Linked DNA regions of Salipiger sp. CCB-MM3. The protein of the gene in region 1 binds, or shares a complex with, the protein of each later gene. Links are inferred from orthologs where the notes say so. Each region holds a gene or a part of one and is shown on either strand. Other genes may lie near its edges.

Region 1 (3,472 bases):
CGCCGCCGACCGACTTGCCGACTTTTCCGCCCCCCTTGCCTCGCAGCGTCCCGCGCCGCGCCCCGCCGCCTTTGATACGGTGCAGGTGGTGCCCAAGGCCACGGTCGACCGCGAGTATCTGCACTGGCTCGACGGGTTCCGCAGCCGCGCCCGCGCCGAGGGGATCTCGGACGCCACGTTGAGCGCCGCCTTTCGCTCGCCGCATCTCGACACCGACGCGCTGGCGAAGATCAACAATCAGGCCGAGTTCACCAAGACGCTGTGGAGCTATCTGGAGTCCGCCGTCTCCGAGAGCCGGATCGAGAATGGCCGCGCCGCGATGATCGCCCATGACCAGTTGCTGCGGCAGATCGAGGCGCGCTACGGCGTCGACCGGCAGGTGGTGGTGGCGATCTGGGGCATGGAAAGCGCCTATGGCAGCCACCGCGGCACGCATCCGGTGATCCCCGCGCTGGCGACGCTGGCCTATGGCTCGCGCCGCGGCAAGTTCTTCGAGGGCCAGCTCATTGACGCGCTGCGCATCATCCAACACGGCGACACGACGCCCGAGAAGATGACCGGCAGCTGGGCCGGGGCGATGGGGCACACGCAGTTCATCCCCTCGTCTTACCGCGCGCTTGCGGTGGACTGGACCGGCGATGGGCGGCGCGACATCTGGTCGGACGATCCCGCCGATGCGCTTGCCTCCACCGCCAATTACCTCGCCGAGAGCGGCTGGATCCACGGCCAGCCGTGGGGCGTCGAGGTGCAGCTGCCGCAGGGCTTCGACTATGGGCTTGCCGATGGCGACGCCGCGCGGATGCCTTCGGATTGGGCGCGGCTCGGCGTGGTCGGTATGGACGGCCAGCCGGTGCGCGACTTTGGCACGGCGCGGCTGCTTTTGCCCGCCGGCCACAAAGGCGCGGCCTTTCTGACCTTCAAGAACTTCAAGGTGATCTCGCGCTACAACGCCGCCGACGCCTATGTGATCGGCGTCGGCCATCTGGCGGACCGGATCATGGGCGGCGCGCCGATCCTGTCGGACTGGCCGGATGACGAACGCGCGCTGACCAGCGGCGAGCGCAAGGAGTTGCAGATGCGGCTCAAGCAGGCGGGCTTCGATCCTTCGGGCGTCGACGGGCGGATCGGCCCGATGACCATCAAGGCGCTGCGAGACTATCAGCGCGCGGTGGGTGTCGTGCCCGACGGCTACGCCTCGCTCGAGGTGCTGCGGCGGCTGCGCTAAGTCAGTTGCAGCCCGCCTTGAGGCAGGCCCGACGTAGGGTCTCGATCTGGCGTTTGCGCGGCTCGGGCCAGAGATTGGCGCCGCAGGGATCGGTGATCAGCACATAGCGGTCACCCTCGCGCTTCAGCAGCGCCGCCAGCTTGCCGCTGGCGGCCTTGCCGCACCAAGGGCCGAAACACACAGAACGGAGTGTGATGCGGCTGTCGAAGGGCCGCGTGAACCCCTCCTTGCCCAAGGCCCAACCCCAGATGCGCGCCGGAACCTCGCCGCCGTGACGCGGCACCGGGCCGGTCTCCAGCATGCCATTGACGGCCAGCCAAGACGACTCGCCCTCCGCCGCCGCGCGCACATCGCGGGCCACGTCGGGCGAAAGGCATTTCAGCGCCAGCGCGGGGCTGGCGGCGCAGCACATCAGCGCCAGCAGCAGCGTGCGGATCACAGCTTATCCTTGAAGGCGGCGATGACCTGCTCATAGACCGCGCGTTTGAACGGCACGATCTGATCCAGCACCTCATCGGCGGGCAGCCAGCACCATTGCGAAAACTCAGGATGTTCGGTGGCGATATTCACCTGATCGTCGCTGCCCTGAAAGCGCAGCAGATACCATTTCTGCTCCTGCCCCTTGTAGCGGCCCTTCCAGATGCGCGGCACGATGTCATGCGGCAGATCATAGGCGATCCAGCCGTCGGTCTCGGCCTCGACGGTGACCAGCGATGGGCTGACGCCGATCTCTTCTTCGAGCTCGCGCAGCGCCGCCTCGCGCGGCTCCTCGCCCTTGTCGATGCCGCCCTGCGGCATCTGCCAAGCCGGAACCTCGCTGTCGATGCGCTGGCCGACGAAGACATGCCCCGCAGCATTAGCGAGCATGACCCCGACATTGCGGCGGTAGGGCAGCGCGGCGATCTCTTCGGGGCTCATGGTCTTCATCGGCGACTCCTTGGTGTGTGGCCGCACGCTATCGCCGGACAAAGCGTTTTGAAAGGGCAGCCGGGCGCGTGCATCCAGCGAAGGGCCAAAGCAAAAGGCGCGCCCCAAAGGACGCGCCTTTCGTCTCGCCCGAGGGGGCGGATTACTTGTCGGCGGCCTGAGCCTGCTGCATCAGAGCGGCTTCGTCGCCCAGAACGCTGAGGCCCTTGAGGATGTCGATCGCATAGGCCAGCTGGTAGTCGTCCTGACGCAGCTGTGCCGCTTTCTCGGCCTTGGCACGATCTTCTTCGATCTGACGGATCTCGTCCTCGGTCAGGCTGTCGTTGTCCAGCGCGCCGCGCAGATCGGCCTCGGAGCGGCCAAAGACTGCGGGGCCGTCCTCATCGCTCTCCGGCTCGGGCGGACGCTGCTCGACGACGATGTCGGGCGAGACGCCAAGCGCTTGGATCGAGCGACCCGAGGGCGTGTAGTAGCGCGCGGTGGTCAGGCGCATGGCGCCATCGCCACGCAGCGGCATGACCGTCTGAACCGAACCCTTGCCGAAGCTCTTGGTGCCGACGACCACGGCGCGGCGGTGATCCTTCAGCGCGCCAGCCACGATCTCGGATGCCGAAGCCGAACCGCCGTTGATCAGCACCACGATCGGCTTGCCTTCCGAAAGGTCGCCCTCGGTGGCGTTGTAGCGGTCGCCGTCGGAGGCGTTGCGGCCACGGGTCGAGACGATCTCGCCCTTGTCGAGGAAGGCATCGGCCACTTTGATCGCCTGCGTCAGCAGACCACCGGGGTTGTTGCGCAGATCGACGACGATGCCGTTGACCTTGTCCATGCCGCCAGCGGCCTCGACCTCTTTGGCGAGCCCTTCGGCGAGGTTGGGATAGGTCTGATCGTTGAAGGTGGTGATGCGCAGCACCACGGTGTCGCCTTCGAGGCGCGAGCGCACGGCGGTCAGGGTGATGGTGTCGCGGATGATCGAGATATCCATGGGCTCTTCTTCGCCCTCACGCACCACGGTGATGACGATCTCGGAGCCAACCGGCCCGCGCATCTTGTCCACCGCCTCGTCGAGCGACAGGCCCAGAACCGACTCGCCGTCCACATGGGTGATGAAGTCGCCCGCTTCGACGCCAGCCTCGTCCGCCGGCGTGCCGTCCATCGGCGAGACGACCTTCACGAAGCCGTCTTCCTGCGTCACTTCGATGCCAAGACCGCCAAACTCGCCGCGCGTCTGCACGCGCATGTCGGCGGCATCGTCCGGCGGCAGGTAGCTGGAGTGCGGGTCGAGCGAGGTGAGCATGCCGTTGATCGCCGCCTCGATCAGCT
Region 2 (3,394 bases), 660 kb from region 1 along the record:
CGAGACTGCGGGCAAGCTCGGTCCGGCGGAAGGTCGGGTTCGGATGCATGGCCTCAGGCCGTCAGCTGCGTGCCGCGGATGCCGGTGATCGTCGCGGTGACGATCGCGCCTTCCGTCTGCGGCGTGTCGAAGAGCACCTCGGTGAACTGCTCGGTGCGGCCCATCTCGGGGCTCTCCATCAGCACCTGATGCGTGCGGCCCGGCTGCGCGGCCAGATGGCGCTGCACGGCGGCATCCCCGGCGGCACGCAGGCGCGCGGCGCGGGCCTTGATGTCGTTGCCGTTCACCTTGCTCGGGATGCGCGCGGCAGGGGTGCCGGGGCGCGACGAGTAGGGGAAGACGTGCAGCCACGTGAGGTCGCACTCTTCGACCAGCTTCAGCGAGTTGGCGAAATGCTCTTCGGTCTCGGTCGGGAAGCCAGCGATGATGTCGGCACCAAAGGTCATCTCGGGGCGGAGCTTGCGTGCTTCCTCGCAGAAGCGGATGGCATCGTCGCGCAGGTGGCGGCGCTTCATCCGCTTGAGGATCAGATCATCGCCGTGCTGCAGCGACAGATGCAGGTGGGGCATCAGACGCGTCTCGGTGGCGATGGCCTGCATCAGGTTCTCGTCCGCCTCGATGGAATCGATCGACGAGATGCGCAGGCGCGGCAGGTCCGGCACCAGCTTCAGGATGCGCATGACGAGATCGCCAAGCCGCGGCGTGCCCGGCAGGTCGGCGCCCCAAGAGGTGAGGTCCACCCCGGTCAGCACCACCTCGTTATAGCCCTGCTGCACCAGCCGCTTGATCTGGTCGACCACCACGCCTGCGGGCACTGAGCGCGAATTGCCGCGGCCGTAGGGGATGATGCAGAAGGTGCAGCGGTGATCGCAGCCGTTCTGCACCTGCACATAGGCGCGCGACCGGGTGCCGAAACCGTCGATCAGATGGCCCGCGGTCTCGGTCACCGACATGATGTCGTTGACCATGACGCGCTCGGTCTCGCCGATGAAGCCGCTGGACAGGCGCGACCATGTCTCGGGCGCCATCTTTTCGGTATTGCCGACCACCGCGTCGACCTCGGTCATCGCGGCAAAGCTGTCGGGGTCGATCTGCGCGGCGCAGCCGGTGACGATGACCTTGGCGTCGGGGTTCTCGCGGCGCAGGCGGCGAATCTCCTGACGGGCCTTGCGCACGGCCTCGGAGGTCACGGCGCAGGTGTTCACGATCACCGCGTTTTCCATACCGGCCTGAGACGCCAGATCCTTCATCGCCTCGGTTTCATAGGCGTTGAGGCGGCAGCCGAGGGTGGTGAATTTGGGCGCGCTGGTCATGACACCGCCTCGAGCCAATCATGGGTGAAATTGCCGTCGAACACATGCGCTGTGCCGCCGGTCATCCAGACGCCATCCTCGCGCCAGTCGATCTGCAGCGGGCCGCCATCAAGCTCGATGGTCACGCGCCGCCCGGTCAGGCCGCGGCGCGCGGCGGCGACGGCGGTGGCGCAGGAGGACGAGCCCGAGGCCAGCGTGAGGCCCACGCCGCGCTCCCAGACGCGCATGCGCAGGTGATCGGGGCCGATGAGGCTGGCGACCTGCACATTGGTGCGCTGCGGATAGAGCGGGTGATGCTCATGCGCGGGGCCGAAGTTGTCCAGATCCACCGCCTCGGCGTCCTCGACGAAGAAGGTGCAATGCGGGTTGCCCATGCCGGTGGCGGTGGGGCTGCCGTCGATCGGCAGTTCCAGCGTGTCCATCTCGTGCGCCAGCGGCACCTCGTCCCAGCGCAGCTGCGGCTGGCCCATGTTGACCGAGGTCAGCCCGTTGCCGGCATCGCGCGCCAGTAGCACGCCGCGCTCGGTGGTGAGCGTCAGGGCGTCCTTGCCGGTCTCGTCGATCAGGAAGCGCGCGATGCAGCGCGTGGCGTTGCCGCAGGCCCCGGCGGTGGAGCCGTCGGCGTTGTAGAAGGTCAGATGCGCATCCCCGGCGTCGGTCTTGGAGATCACCGTCAGCTGGTCGAAGCCGACGCCGCGGTGGCGGTCGGCGATGGCCATGGCGAGGGCAGGGGTCATGGCGACGTCACGCGCCCGACCGTCGAGCACGACGAAGTCGTTGCCAAGCCCGTGCATCTTCATGAAGGGCAGGTGATATGTGGGCGCGTGTTTCATCCGCGCGCATATACGCGCGTTGACCAAACGTTTCCAGCCTGTGTTGCAGGGCGGGATGCAGCCTTGCACAGAGGTCGGATCGGAAAGCGGGCAACCCGGCCCGTCAGAGCCCGGCGGACAGGCAGCGGGATCGGGGTGCGAAACAAGTTGGACAGATTTTTCATTTTACCGCTTGACCCTCCCGGCCACACTTTCTAGAAGCCGCCCCACACATAGTGGGCCGTTAGCTCAGTTGGTAGAGCAACTGACTTTTAATCAGTGGGTCGCAGGTTCGAATCCTGCACGGCTCACCATGTGTCAAAATTCCTGCAGAGTGGGCCGTTAGCTCAGTTGGTAGAGCAACTGACTTTTAATCAGTGGGTCGCAGGTTCGAATCCTGCACGGCTCACCACTGGAACTCCTTCCGAGACATCGGACGCAAAATGCGCCGGCCCCGAAACGGGCCGGCGCATTGCTTTTTCAGGCTCAGCTTAGCGCCTCAGTTGACCGCAACCGGCTGTGGCCGGGGGACGCGGCGACTGCGAAAGCGCAGGGCCGGGTGATCGGCGTAGATGCAGCGCGTGATCATGTAGGATTCGACCGCCAGAGAGGTGACGAACCATAGGAAGCGGGGAATCGAATCCTGCAAGAAGGTCATCGCCGCGAGGTAACCGACGAAGGCGCCGCAATAGGCGATCAGACGTCGCGCCATCAGCTCGTCGCCACAGCTTCGGGCCAGTGCCGCGCTGCGGAAGAAGTTGACCGCTCCGAAGGCAGCAAAGCCAAGGAACACCAGCAGGCCGACGATTCCCTGTTCGGTGAGAAACTCCAGATAGAGGCTGTGAGTCGCCCGGCCTTCGCCGCGGAAGATCAGCCCGGCCTCAAGCGCGCCGTTCTGATAGTGCGCCTCGAAATTTCCGACACCAACGCCAAACCACGGATGTTCGTTGAACACGTTGTAGGCAACCGACCAACTGGCCAATCGGCCCTCGGTGCTGGCGTCCTGCGCCTCGCCAGCAGCGGCGGTGCTGAAGATGCTGGAGAAACGCTCGATCAGCTCATCACTGGCTATGACCCCGGCGAGCACCACGACCAGAACCATGACAATACATGCGACAAAGAGCTGTCGCCGCGTGAAACTAGTCGCCAAGACGATCAGCCCCAGCATGAGGCCGATCAGCGAGCCGCGTGACTGCGTGGCGAGCAGCCCGGCGATCATCGCCGCGACCACCAAGGCCCAAAGCACCATGGTGAGCGGATTGCGCGCGT

What was found.
Region 2: the proteins of AYJ57_RS06740 (region 1) and dapF are in contact, whole or in part, in a solved structure (PDB 5YGU), measured with the Escherichia coli proteins. The link is inferred for Salipiger sp. CCB-MM3 from one-to-one orthologs.

Annotation. Positions count from the first base shown.
Region 1 is NZ_CP014595.1:1,380,689-1,384,160, forward strand. The notes cover bases 403-3,339. They hold AYJ57_RS06740 (RNA pyrophosphohydrolase), read right to left. Parts: upstream 2,144-3,339; coding sequence 1,661-2,143; downstream 403-1,660. Other genes in these bases: AYJ57_RS06730 (lytic murein transglycosylase), read left to right, coding at 403-1,225; AYJ57_RS06735 (hypothetical protein), read right to left, coding at 1,227-1,664; AYJ57_RS06745 (S41 family peptidase), read right to left, coding at 2,295-3,339. Also shown: more of AYJ57_RS06730, read left to right, coding at 1-402; more of AYJ57_RS06745, read right to left, coding at 3,340-3,472. UniProt on the Escherichia coli protein: Master regulator of 5'-end-dependent mRNA decay.
Region 2 is NZ_CP014595.1:2,043,691-2,047,084, forward strand. What follows is about bases 229-3,087. They hold dapF (diaminopimelate epimerase), read right to left. Parts: upstream 2,147-3,087; coding sequence 1,310-2,146; downstream 229-1,309. Other genes in these bases: mtaB (tRNA (N(6)-L-threonylcarbamoyladenosine(37)-C(2))-methylthiotransferase MtaB), read right to left, coding at 229-1,313; AYJ57_RS09970 (O-antigen ligase family protein), read right to left, coding at 2,625-3,087. In the rest of the region: AYJ57_RS09945 (FMN-binding negative transcriptional regulator), read right to left, coding at 1-49; more of mtaB, read right to left, coding at 54-228; more of AYJ57_RS09970, read right to left, coding at 3,088-3,394. UniProt on the Escherichia coli protein: Involved in the succinylase branch of the L-lysine biosynthesis and in the biosynthesis of the pentapeptide incorporated in the peptidoglycan moiety. Catalyzes the stereoinversion of LL-2,6-diaminopimelate (L,L-DAP) to meso-diaminopimelate (meso-DAP).